Regions from separate parts of the Pseudomonas sp. YJ42 genome, predicted to be linked through region 3. Evidence: predicted binding sites of a transcription regulator. Region 3 holds the regulator's gene; each other region holds the start of a gene.
What was found. Region 3 encodes FliA, which starts transcription of late flagellar genes. Its sites were predicted from a motif close to CTAAAGTTTNNNNNNNNNNNGCCGNTAA; they were not measured.
Positions count from the first base shown of each region.

Region 1 (3,868 bases), 1.4 Mb from region 3:
GACCGTGATGTCCTCGCCTGCACCTGTAGTCGAGCTATTGAGCACCAAACGTGAACCAGAACTGTCGGTCACTATGGTCGCGCTCAGGCCCTTCTCAGCGCCGGCTTTGTTAATTGCATCCCGGATCCCCGCCAGTGTGTTGTTGCCCTCAGCCACCGTGATAGCAGGCAGCGCAACATTACCGACGCTGACAGTGAGAGTCCCGCTACCCAAGGTTACCGGCGATTTCGGATCATCAACTATTGCCTGAAGCGCTACCTTGCTTCCAGCCGCAAGCTGGCTGACTTCAACCTTATAGCTGCTGGCACCAGCGGATACGCCTGCCGTTACCGCAACGAGATCAGTATTAGAAGAGGTTGCAGCTCTGGCCTGAAAAACATCGGGCTTGCCAAGCTTACCCAAGGCAGTCTGAAACTCGCTTATGGCACTTTTCAGCGTGCCGATCGCCGTAATCCGCGTCGTGGTTTTGGCCTCAAGCCTGCTGAGTTGCGCATCCTTCGGCGCACGCTCCGCCGCAACCATGCTGGCCACCACGCTATCGATATCGAGACCGGAACCGCCTAGACCCGTTATGCCTGCCATAGCCTTACCTCGTCAAAAAACCATCGTTACAGTGCGATCCGCATAGCATTCAATAAACGTGCCGCTCACGCCTTGGTCTCGAATAGCAGGCTGCGCATCTCGTCAAGCCGTTCGGCTAACCGAAGGATCTCTTCGGAAGGGATTTGCCGAACTACCGTTCCCGACTCGCCATCGACTACTCGAACGACCAGGTCGCCTGTTGAATCATCAATACTGAAACTTAAATCGCGTTGGGTACTTTGCATTTGTGCAAGCAATTTCTCCACCGCCTCGCCCACAGCCGTCGGCTGGGCAGCTTGGTCATCACTAGGTGCAGCTACCTCTTGCCGATCAGACGACGAAAACCCAGGCTCCTTGGAGAGTCTGGGTGCCGTACTGAGCGGGTTCAACGCGGGTCCAATCCAGGTTGCTTTTGCGACGTCCATGATTCACCTCGAAATGAATCGATGGGGAAGTGCAAGCACTCCCCCATCCTTACGCCATATCAGAGCCGCGTGTTACTGCAGCAGACTCAGGACTGCCTGTGGCAGCTGCTTGGCCTGCGCGAGAATCGCGGTACCGGCCTGTTGCAGAATCTGGTTCTTGCTCAGGTTAGCGGTTTCCGCGGCGAAGTCCGTGTCCTGGATACGACCGCGGGCGGCAGAGACGTTCTCAGCGATGTTCTGCAGGTTACCGATAGTGTTCTCGAATCGGTTCTGAACAGCACCAAGGTCAGCACGTTGCGAATCGATATCTCGAATGGCCTGGTCGATCACCATCACAGCCTCTTGAGATCCCTGCACCGTGCTTACATCAATCGCCGATACTTTGGTTTCTGTTGCCGATGTAGCTGCAGTATAAGCCGCACCAGCTGTCAGACCCGTAGGCAGCGCACTTACAGACAAAGCGGTGAGCGCGTTCGCCGAACCATCAGTATCTAGCGAGGAGATGATCTTGGTATCTCCACCTTCAGTTACAAAGGCGCCCAAGCCCACGTTCGCATCGTTGATCGCGGTCGCGATTTGCTGAGTTGCATCGGCGGCTGAAGTACCACTCGCGATGGTGGTAGTCACGGTGAAGTCTTCACCGTTAACGGTTCCACTCACAGTAACGGTACCCGAAGCGCTCGCGGTTCCGGCTGCGGCAGCAACAGACCCTTCGAAGGACTTACCTTTGAGAGAGTCGGTGCTCATTTCGTCAATCTTGACGCTAATGGTTTCGTTAGCCGCGCTACCCACCTGGAAGGTGGTGGTCTTGAAGCTGCCATCCAGCAATTTCTTACCACCGAAGGTGGTGGTGTTCGAAATACGATCCAGTTCTTTTTTCAGCTCACTCACTTCCGAGTTCAGTGCCTTGCGCTCGGAGTCACTGTTGGATCCGTTTGCAGATTGCAGAGCCAGATCACGCATACGCTGCAGCAGGTTTGTGGACTGCTGAAGGGCACCTTCGGCTGTTTGAGCCATCGAGATGCCATCGTTGGAGTTCTTCACAGCAACACCCAGACCATTCACCTGGCTGGTCAGACGGTTCGCGATTTGCAGGCCGGCGGCGTCATCTTTTGCACTGTTGATCCGGCTGCCCGTCGACAGACGCTGCATAGAAGTAGCCAGCGAGTTGGACGAGTTGTTCAGGTTGCGCTGAGTATTCAGGGAAGCAACGTTGGTGTTTACTGTCAAAGCCATGATGTTTGTCCTCCATCGGACCTAGCTTGTATTGCCTGGGTTGCGACCCTAGCCTGCAATGCTCAGGCAACCAGAGAGTTCGCATTCATCTCTTGTATCGGCGCTTCGTCTGGGACCTTTAGCGGCTGCTCACTTTTTTTTTGAAGCTGCCCATGCGTGCCGACTCAAGAGTTTGTACGACCGGTAACCGAGCCGAACGGAATCTATATCGACCAAAGGGCGAAGTACTTTAAAGCTGGAGAATTTACTGCCGCGGATTGCTACGGAAGGAAGGCGAACGCCTGGTTTGTATCGGGATGGGGCCCAAGGTGACTTGTCCGCAGCTCAGCTTAGCAATGACGGGATTTGCTTTATAGCAACTATAAGAAAAGAGCTATGCCCGGTCAGAGCTCTTGAGGTCACCCTTGTACTCGCTGGGTTTCGCCCAGCCAACAAAGCCCACAGGGGCTCAGAAGGCTAGGCTCAGATCGCAAGATCACCTTTTAACACGATGCGAACTCGAGGTTAGCGTCCCGTCCAGGCCGCGAGCCACTGATCCACCGGATCGCCGGTTAGCAGCCAATCACGATAAACCAACGTACGAAGCTCATCACCTAGACGTTCGGTAGCCTCGCGCTCGGCCATGTGACCGCGGATGGCGTCTACCCATTCGGAGAATCGATTCCTGACTCGCGTCACGGGCATAGCGCCACGATACGGTTCTATGTCGGTACACACCACCGGATAACCACAGGCACCATACTCCAGGAGTTTCAGGTTGCTCTTGCAAACGTTGAATGCATTGTGTTCCAACGGTGCGATAGCCAGATCCAGATCCAACGACGCCAGCGTTCGCGCGTAATGCTCGATGCTTACGCCCCGGTGCCATTCCTTGACATAAGGCTGAAGTGACTCAGGGCACATGCCAAAGAAAATCCAGTCAACCTCACCTGCAAGCTCTTTGACGACATCGGCGATTATACCCAAATCACCGGTGTGGCTGGATCCCCCTGCCCAGCCGACCCTCATGCGGCCGCGAGGAAGCCGCTTACGCTCGAGCCCTCCCCAGACTTCGGCTGGCAAACGATTCGGCATTACCAGGATATCCGAGTGGAAGCCCCTGAACGCATCGGCTAACGGCTCAGTGGAAACGACGAAGCGATCAACGAAACCAAGCCCTTGGCGAAGAGACCGGACAATATCCTTCGGCATTTGTGTTCGATGAACACTCTTAACTGGAAGGTTCGGTAGATAATCGTCGAGCTCATAAACCTTGAACGCTCGCGAAAAGGCCTGAATCCTACGCATCGCCTCCAGACGATCTGCTCCGATCTGCCGTTGCAGAATAATCGCATCCGGCTCGTATCGCTCCAGATCCGTGGGGTGCATCAGACCGACCGACACTGCGCCTTCAGCCAGTCCGCTGGACTGCATCGCCTGGAAAGGATAAATCATCCGGTAGTGCCCGCAACCGAACATGTCTCCAGGGTGAACCAATATGTTCGGCAATGGCTTCCAAGAAGACATAGGACGCCAGGAGATTGCGTTATCGGCAAGCTTGAAACCACCGGGCTTGACCAACGACAGATTTCGGTTGTACGCCGGGTCGCGTGCCAGAACGGGTAGCCAGCGGCTATACAGGCGAT
Region 1 covers NZ_CP178378.1:4,763,974-4,767,841, reverse strand. The annotation lists gene fliD (flagellar filament capping protein FliD) at 1-582, opposite strand, end outside; gene ACL0K2_RS22130 (flagellar protein FlaG) at 648-1,007, opposite strand; gene ACL0K2_RS22125 (flagellin) at 1,080-2,243, opposite strand; gene ACL0K2_RS22120 (glycosyltransferase) at 2,748-3,868, opposite strand, start outside.
Region 1: the regulator FliA is predicted to act here: its motif matches at 2,338-2,365, upstream of ACL0K2_RS22125 (flagellin).

Region 2 (3,868 bases), 1.5 Mb from region 3:
CGGGACCAGTTGCTGGAGCTGGTGCAGAAAGTCTCCAAGCAGGTGATCCGCTGTGAGCTGACCCTGCACCCGACGCAATTGCTGACGCTGGCCGAGGAAGCCCTGGCCGCCATGCCGGGCGATCAGGAAGATGTGCGCATTCTGCTCAACCCCGAGGAATGCACACGGATCAAAGAGCTGGCGCCCGAGCGTGCAGCGGCCTGGCGTCTGGTCCCGGATGAGAAGCTGGCGCTCGGCGAGTGCCGTGTGGTGACGGCTCAGGCCGAAGCCGATATCGGCTGCCAGCAGCGCCTGGACTCTTGCATGGACACGCTCGCCGAACACATCCGGGCAGAGGCCTGAGATGTCCCTGCGCGAGAGCTTCCGGCTCGACGAGGCGTTGCGCTCGCTCGACACGGTGCAGCTGGCGAAGGTCAGCGGCCGGCTGGTGCGCGTTTCCGGCATGTTGCTGGAAAGCCTTGGCTGCCAGCGCATGACCGGCCAGCGCTGCTTCGTCGAGCAGGGTGATGGCAGCATGCTCGAAGCGCAGGTGGTGGGCTTCAACCGCGATATCACCTATTTGATGCCGTTCAAGAAGCCGGTGGGCCTGACCGCTGGCTCGCGGGTGTTCCCCGCTCCGGACGACGCCAAGCTGCACATCGATGACTCCTGGTTGGGGCGCGTAGTCAACGGCCTCGGCGAGCCGCTGGACGAAATGGGCAAACTCAGCGGGCGCGATCCCCTGCCCACCGAGCTGCCCTCGGTCAATCCCCTCAAGCGCAAGCCTGTGAGCGAACCGCTGGACGTCGGCGTGCGGGCGATCAATTCCATGCTCACCCTCGGCAAGGGCCAGCGCGTCGGGCTGTTCGCAGGCTCCGGTGTCGGCAAGAGCGTGCTGCTGGGCATGATCACCCGGCAGACCAAAGCCGATGTGGTGGTGGTCGGGCTGATTGGCGAGCGTGGGCGCGAGGTGCAGGAGTTTTTGCTGCATTCGCTGGGCGAGGAGGGCCTGAAAAAGGCCGTGGTGGTGGTGGCGCCGGCCAACGAATCGCCGTTGATGCGCCTCAAGGCCACCGAGCTGTGCCACAGCATCGCCGCTTATTTTCGCGATCAGGGCAACGATGTGTTGTTGCTGGTGGACTCGCTGACCCGCTACGCCATGGCCCAGCGCGAAATCGCCCTGGCGTTGGGTGAGCCGCCAGCGACCAAGGGTTATCCGCCGTCGGTGTTCGGCATGCTGCCGGAGCTGGTGGAGAGCGCCGGCAACGGCGCCAACGACAATGGCAGCCTCAGCGCGCTGTATACGGTGCTCGCCGAAGGCGACGACCAGCAGGACCCGATCGTCGATTGCGCGCGGGCGATTCTCGACGGCCATATCGTGCTGTCGCGGCGCCTGGCCGATGCCGGCCATTACCCGGCCATCGACATTTGCGCCTCGGTCAGCCGCTGCATGAGCCAGGTCGGCCAGCCACCGCACCTCGGCGCGGCGCGCCAGCTCAAAGAGTTCTACAGCACCTACGAGAAGATCAAGGACCTGATCCCGCTCGGTGGCTACAGCCCGGGTGCCGATATCAAGACCGACCGCGCCGTGCAGCTGGCGCCCACCATCGAGCGCTTCCTGCGCCAGGAAGTGGGCGAAGCGGCGGAGCTGGAAACCAGTCTCACCATCCTGCAGAGCATCATCCGGAAGCCATGAAACAGCAGATCGAAACGCTCACGCGCCTGGCCAGCCTGCGCGGTAACCGGGTCAAGCAGATGCTCGGGCAGGTTCAGTACCAGCAGAACCTCTGTCAGCGCTATCGCAACAACATCACCGGCCTCAGCCGCCTGTGCGGTTTCAGCGTGCCGATGAGCACCCCACTGCAGCGCGACAATCAGCAGCGCTACAAGGCCACGCTGTACAAAATGGTCGAACTGCAACGGCGCGAACTGGCGGTGGCCGAGCAGGCGCTGGCGCGAATCCAGCAGGAGTTGTTGCAGGCCATGCGCAGCGAGAAGGTGGTCGAGCATGTCATCGACGCCAAGATGCAGCAGTGGCAGCACTTGCTGATGTCGCAGGAGCAGAAGATTCAGGATGGCCTCGCCGCGCAGTCCTGGTGGCGTAACCAGATTGCCTAGGGCGCCCGGCGGTGCGACAGGAGACCTCGAACAGCGGCACCTGATCAGAGCGCTTCCGTCAGCCGCTGAAAAAAAGATTTAAGGTTTTCGCCCGAGCGGTCGCTTGTTTGGCAGTAACCACCGAGTTGGAACGAGATCATGGAAATCAGCCGGCAATTCAAGCCCGCCATTGCAATCCCCACCGAGACCGCCCCGGCGCGTCCGGCCGGTGTTCGCCCCGCCGCGCAGCCGGCCGCACGTCAGGCCGAAAGTCTGCCGCTGGAGCAGATGCACGACGCGCTGCGCGCCATGCCCGAGGTCGATCTGGACCGGGTAGCGGCCATCAAGCAAGCGTTGCAGCGCGGCGAGATATCCACTGACGTGGGTGAGCTGGCCAGCAGCATGCTCAGCTATCACCGCGGTAACGATGCGTGAGCCAGCGCGAGAAGCTGCTGGCCGTCGTCGATGACGATCTGCAGCAAGATTGCGGCGATTACCTCGCCTTGCGTGAGCTGATGCAGGAGCTCTACGGACGTCTGCTGGAACGCGATGTCCTGGAGATCAATCGGATCAATCTGCAAATCACCGTCCGCGTCGAGGCCATTGCTGCGCGTGCTCAACGTCGCAGCAAGGTGCTGGCCGCCTTCCGTCTGGAAACCTCGGGCGTCGGCATGCGTCGCCTGTTGTCCAGCTGCACGGGCGAGCGGGGTGAATCCTTGCAGCGGCATTGGCGGCAGGTCGGCGACCTCGCTGTGCAGTGCCAGCAATTCAACGAGCACAACGGCAAGCTGCTCGCCATGCACCACGATATCCTGCAGCAGCTGCTTGTCGGCAGTCAGGATGCCCGGCTCTATTCGCCTCAGGCCTACTGAGGCGCAAGCTACTCAGCGCCGTGGCCCACCTCGTCTCGCAGAAGTCGTAGCGCAGACCGCGCCGCGTTTCCGCCAGCAAAACAGCGGCTGTGAAAAGCGCATCCGCCCTACGGCTACCTTCGATCCTGCGCTAACCAACCACCCGACCGGTAAGACGGCACCGGGTCGTGTCGCTCGGATTGATTCCTTAACAAAACCATCCCCACCGTCGCCTTTACAGACAGATGTTCCGCCCTAGCAGTAGGCGGAAACGGTACTTCCCCGTTTCCTCGTCCTGCCGCGTTGCGGAAGTTCCTTTTCTGCATGCCATTGGCTGAGATGCCCGTATCACGGGGCTTTGAGACCTGGCATGCAATCTGCTCTGCAAGCATCAAGAGGGGATGGTGATGGCTATAGATTCCGATTACGTACAGCAGATGTCGACGCAGTTGGCGACCTACGAAGTTCAGTCTTCGTTGGATCGGCTTAACCGCAACGAAACGCGCTACAAGGCGCAGCGCGATGCGTTGAGCTCGCTGCGTACCTCGCTGACCACCTTCAAGTCGGCGATGACCAAGCTCAACAGCCGTACGTCGAGCATGCTGACCAACAGCGCGACCTTCAGCCAGGAGGGTTTCGCCACGGCCACCGTGGGCACTACCGCGACGGCCGGTACCTATGATTTTTATGTCGAGCGCCTGGCCGGCAAGCAGCAGGTGGCGGTGCAGGGGCTGGTCGACGGCAGCCTGAGCGGCACCCTCACGCTCAACGCTCAGGCTTTCGATCTGAGCAGCTACGCCACCCTCGATGACGCGGCCAAGGCCATCAACGCGGCAGGGCTAGGCGCCCAGGCCACATTGGTGCGCAGCAACGGCGCGGTCAATCTGGTGGTGACCAGCGAGAAAAGCGGTGCGGCCAACGGCTTCACCCTGGATGTAGCC
Region 2 covers NZ_CP178378.1:2,766,418-2,770,285, reverse strand. The annotation lists gene fliH (flagellar assembly protein FliH) at 1-342, shown strand, start outside; gene fliI (flagellar protein export ATPase FliI) at 344-1,675, shown strand; gene ACL0K2_RS12700 (flagellar FliJ family protein) at 1,672-2,097, shown strand; gene flgM (flagellar biosynthesis anti-sigma factor FlgM) at 2,236-2,511, shown strand; gene flgN (flagellar protein FlgN) at 2,508-2,948, shown strand; gene fliD (flagellar filament capping protein FliD) at 3,335-3,868, shown strand, end outside.
Region 2: the regulator FliA is predicted to act here: its motif matches at 2,176-2,203, upstream of flgM (flagellar biosynthesis anti-sigma factor FlgM).

Region 3 (3,868 bases):
GTACAGGTTATTGCAGTGACTGGCGGCAAGGGTGGCGTCGGCAAGACCAACGTGTCGGTCAATCTGTCGCTGGCCCTGGCCGAACTCGGTCGCCGAGTGGTGTTGCTCGACGCCGACCTTGGACTGGCCAATGTCGACGTACTGCTGGGTTTGACCACCAAGCGCACCCTGGCAGACGTCATTGCCGGCGAGTGCGATCTGCGTGACGTAATGATTCAAGGGCCGGGCGGCATCCGTGTCGTACCCGCGGCCTCCGGCACTCAGAGCATGGTGCAGTTGTCTACTCTGCAACATTCGGGGTTGATTCAGGCGTTCAGCGAAATCGGCAACGATATCGACGTGCTGATCATCGACACCGCGGCGGGTATCGGTGACGGCGTAGTGAGCTTCGTGCGTGCCGCGCAAGAAGTGTTGTTGGTGGTGACCGACGAACCCACTTCGATCACCGATGCCTACGCGCTGATCAAGCTCCTCAATCGCGACTACGGGATCAGCCGCTTCCGTGTGCTGGCGAACATGGCGCACGCGCCGCAGGAAGGCCGCAATCTGTTTGCGAAGCTGACCAAGGTGACCGAGCGCTTCCTTGATGTAGCGTTGCAGTACGTCGGCGCCATTCCTTATGACGAGGCGGTGCGCAAGGCAGTACAGAAGCAGCGCGCCGTGTACGAGGCTTATCCGCGAGCCAAGTGCTCGCTGGCCTTCAAGGCCATCGCGCAGAAAGTGGACACCTGGCCGCTGCCGGCATCGCCACGTGGTCATTTGGAATTCTTTGTGGAGCGCCTGGTCAGGCCCGCCGCAGAGCCTCATGAATAACAGCGGCTGGACTCGGTATGTATAACAGCAAAGCTCAGGCTAAAGATTCGCAGTATCAGCTCATCGATCAGTACGCGCCGTTGGTCAAGCGCATCGCCTATCACCTCCTGGCGCGTTTGCCGGCGAGCGTGCAGGTTGATGATCTGATGCAGGCCGGGATGATCGGTTTGCTGGAAGCGTCAAAAAAATACGATGCGGGCAAGGGCGCGAGTTTCGAGACCTATGCCGGCATTCGCATCCGCGGCGCCATGCTCGATGAGGTCCGTAAGGGTGACTGGGCGCCGCGCTCAGTGCATCGCAACTCTCGTATGGTCAGCGAGGCGATCCGGGCAATCGAAGCCAGAACGGGCCGAGATGCTAAAGATCAGGACGTTGCGGCCGAACTTAAATTGAGTCTCGATGAGTACTACGGCATTCTGGGCGACACCCTGGGCAGCCGCCTGTTCAGCTTCGATGATCTGTTGCAGGAAGGCGAGCATGGGGAGTTCGAGGAGGATGCTGCCAGCACCCATCCGGAACCGTCCCGCGATCTTGAAGACGAGCGTTTTCAACAGGCGCTGGCCGAGGCCATCGGCAACTTGCCCGAACGTGAGAAGCTGGTGCTTTCGCTGTATTACGACGAAGAGTTGAATTTGAAGGAAATCGGCCAGGTGCTGGGCGTCAGTGAATCGCGGGTGAGTCAGCTGCACAGTCAGTGCGCGGCACGTCTGCGGGCTCGCCTCGGCGAGTGGCGCGCCCGCTGACGGGCGGTTCGCAAAACAGTATTAGAGGCCGCTTACGAGCTTCATTCATGAGGCCCGCAACAGACCGTGAGCCGGTTCTGGGATTTCGGGATTTACGGAGGTGTACTTGGACAAGAACATGAAAATCCTCATCGTCGATGACTTTTCGACCATGAGACGGATCATCAAGAACCTCTTGCGCGATCTGGGCTTTACCAACACCGCTGAAGCGGACGACGGCACCACCGCGTTGCCGATGCTGAAAAGCGGCAGTTTCGACTTCCTCGTCACGGACTGGAACATGCCCGGTATGAGCGGCATCGATCTGCTGCGCGCCGTGCGCGCCGACGAGCGCCTGAAGCATCTGCCGGTGCTGATGGTCACCGCCGAGGCGAAGCGCGATCAGATCATCGAGGCCGCGCAGGCGGGCGTAAACGGTTACGTGGTCAAGCCATTCACGGCCCAAGTGCTCAAAGAGAAGATTGAAAAGATCTTCGAGCGCGTCAACGGCTGAAGCAGTAACGCCGCGAGGGCACTATGACGCAAGCAGATCAAAGCCTGGCAGAGTTCGAAGCGACTCTGAAGGCTCACGCACCTCAATTGATCGAAAGTCTGCAGCAGGGCCGCTTCGACGAAGCGACGCAGATGTTCAACGAGCTCAACCAGGCCCGCAATCATGGGCTCTATCTGGAAGTCGGCAAGCTCACCCGCGAGCTGCATAACGCCATCGTCAAGCTTGAAATGGACACCTGTGCCACGGGCGGTGACCCGTCACCGATCACCGATGCCACCGATCGGCTTTCCTATGTGGTGGAGATGACCGAAAAAGCGGCCAATCGCACGATGGACCTGGTCGAAGAATCCGCTCCGCTGGTGAATTACGTCAGTTACGAAGCGCAGAGCCTGACCGCCGATTGGCAGCGCTTCATGCGCCGCGAGATGAATGCCGAGCAGTTCAGAGATCTGGTTCGGCGTATTGACCAGTATCTGCAGCGCTCGATGAACGACAGCAGCCAGCTGTCGCAGAATCTCAGCGAAATCATGCTGGCCCAGGATTTTCAGGATCTGACCGGTCAGGTGATCAAGCGGGTGACGCGGCTGATCACCGAACTCGAAAGCAACCTGCTCAATCTCGTGCTGATGGCCGGACAGGTCGACCGCGTAGCGGGCATCCAGCATGACCGCGAAGCGATGCGCGCCGAGCAAGAAAAGAAAAAACACGAAAAAGAGCCTTCCAATGGTGAAGGTCCGCAGATGCATGCCGATATACGTGAGGATGTCGTATCCGGGCAGGACGATGTCGATGATCTGCTTTCGAGCCTGGGCTTTTAGGGGAAGGTGAATATGAGCTTCGACGCCGATGAAGAAATCCTCCAGGACTTCCTGGTAGAGGCCGGCGAGATTCTCGAACTATTGTCAGAGCAACTGGTGGAGCTGGAAAGCAGCCCCGATGATACAGCCTTGCTCAATGCGATTTTTCGCGGGTTCCATACGGTCAAAGGCGGTGCCGGTTTTCTCCAGCTGCATGAGCTGGTGGAATGCTGCCACATCGCGGAAAACGTCTTCGACATCCTGCGCAAGGGTGAGCGTCGCGTCGACTCGGAGTTGATGGATGTCGTGCTGCAAGCACTGGACTCCGTCAACGAAATGTTCGCCCAGGTGCGCGAACGCACCACTGTTACCCCTGCGACCCCCGAGCTGCTGGCGGCACTGGCGCGTTTGGCCGAGCCGGCTGACGCACAAGATCCGGTGGCCGAAGCGCCAGCCGAGCCTGAGCCCGAGCCCGAAGTCGTGACGGCGGACAATGAATTCGAGGAGTTTCTCGGCGCGCTGGATCAGTCCGCCGAAACGCCGCCTGTCGGGGCTTCTGACGAGATTACCGACGAAGAATTCGAGTCGCTGCTCGATCAACTCCACGGCAAAGGGCAGTTTGCTGCTGAGCCGGCACCTGCCCAGCCAGCTGCCGAAACGCCTGTCAGTGACGAGATCACCGACGACGAGTTCGAAGCATTGCTTGATCAGCTGCACGGCAAAGGTCAGTTCGCCGAACCGACTGCTGCTTCCGCCGCCAAGGTTGAGGCTGAGGTCAAACCTGCCGCGCCGGGTGGCGATGAAATTACCGACGACGAATTCGAAGCGCTGTTGGACCAACTCCACGGCAAAGGAAAGTTCGAGCCGGAAACGGCCGCACCTGTAGCGGCGGCGCCGACTCCCACAGCAAAGCCCACGCCGACGGTCGCACCCGCAGCGAACAAAAGCGCACCTGCCAAGCCTGCAGCTGCACCGACACCCAGCAAGCCAGCGGCACCGGCAAAAGCGGAAGCGGCGTCCAA
Region 3 covers NZ_CP178378.1:1,276,270-1,280,137, reverse strand. The annotation lists gene fleN (flagellar synthesis regulator FleN) at 1-813, shown strand, start outside; gene fliA (RNA polymerase sigma factor FliA) at 810-1,556, shown strand; gene ACL0K2_RS05605 (chemotaxis response regulator CheY) at 1,675-2,049, shown strand; gene ACL0K2_RS05600 (protein phosphatase CheZ) at 2,073-2,867, shown strand; gene ACL0K2_RS05595 (chemotaxis protein CheA) at 2,880-3,868, shown strand, end outside.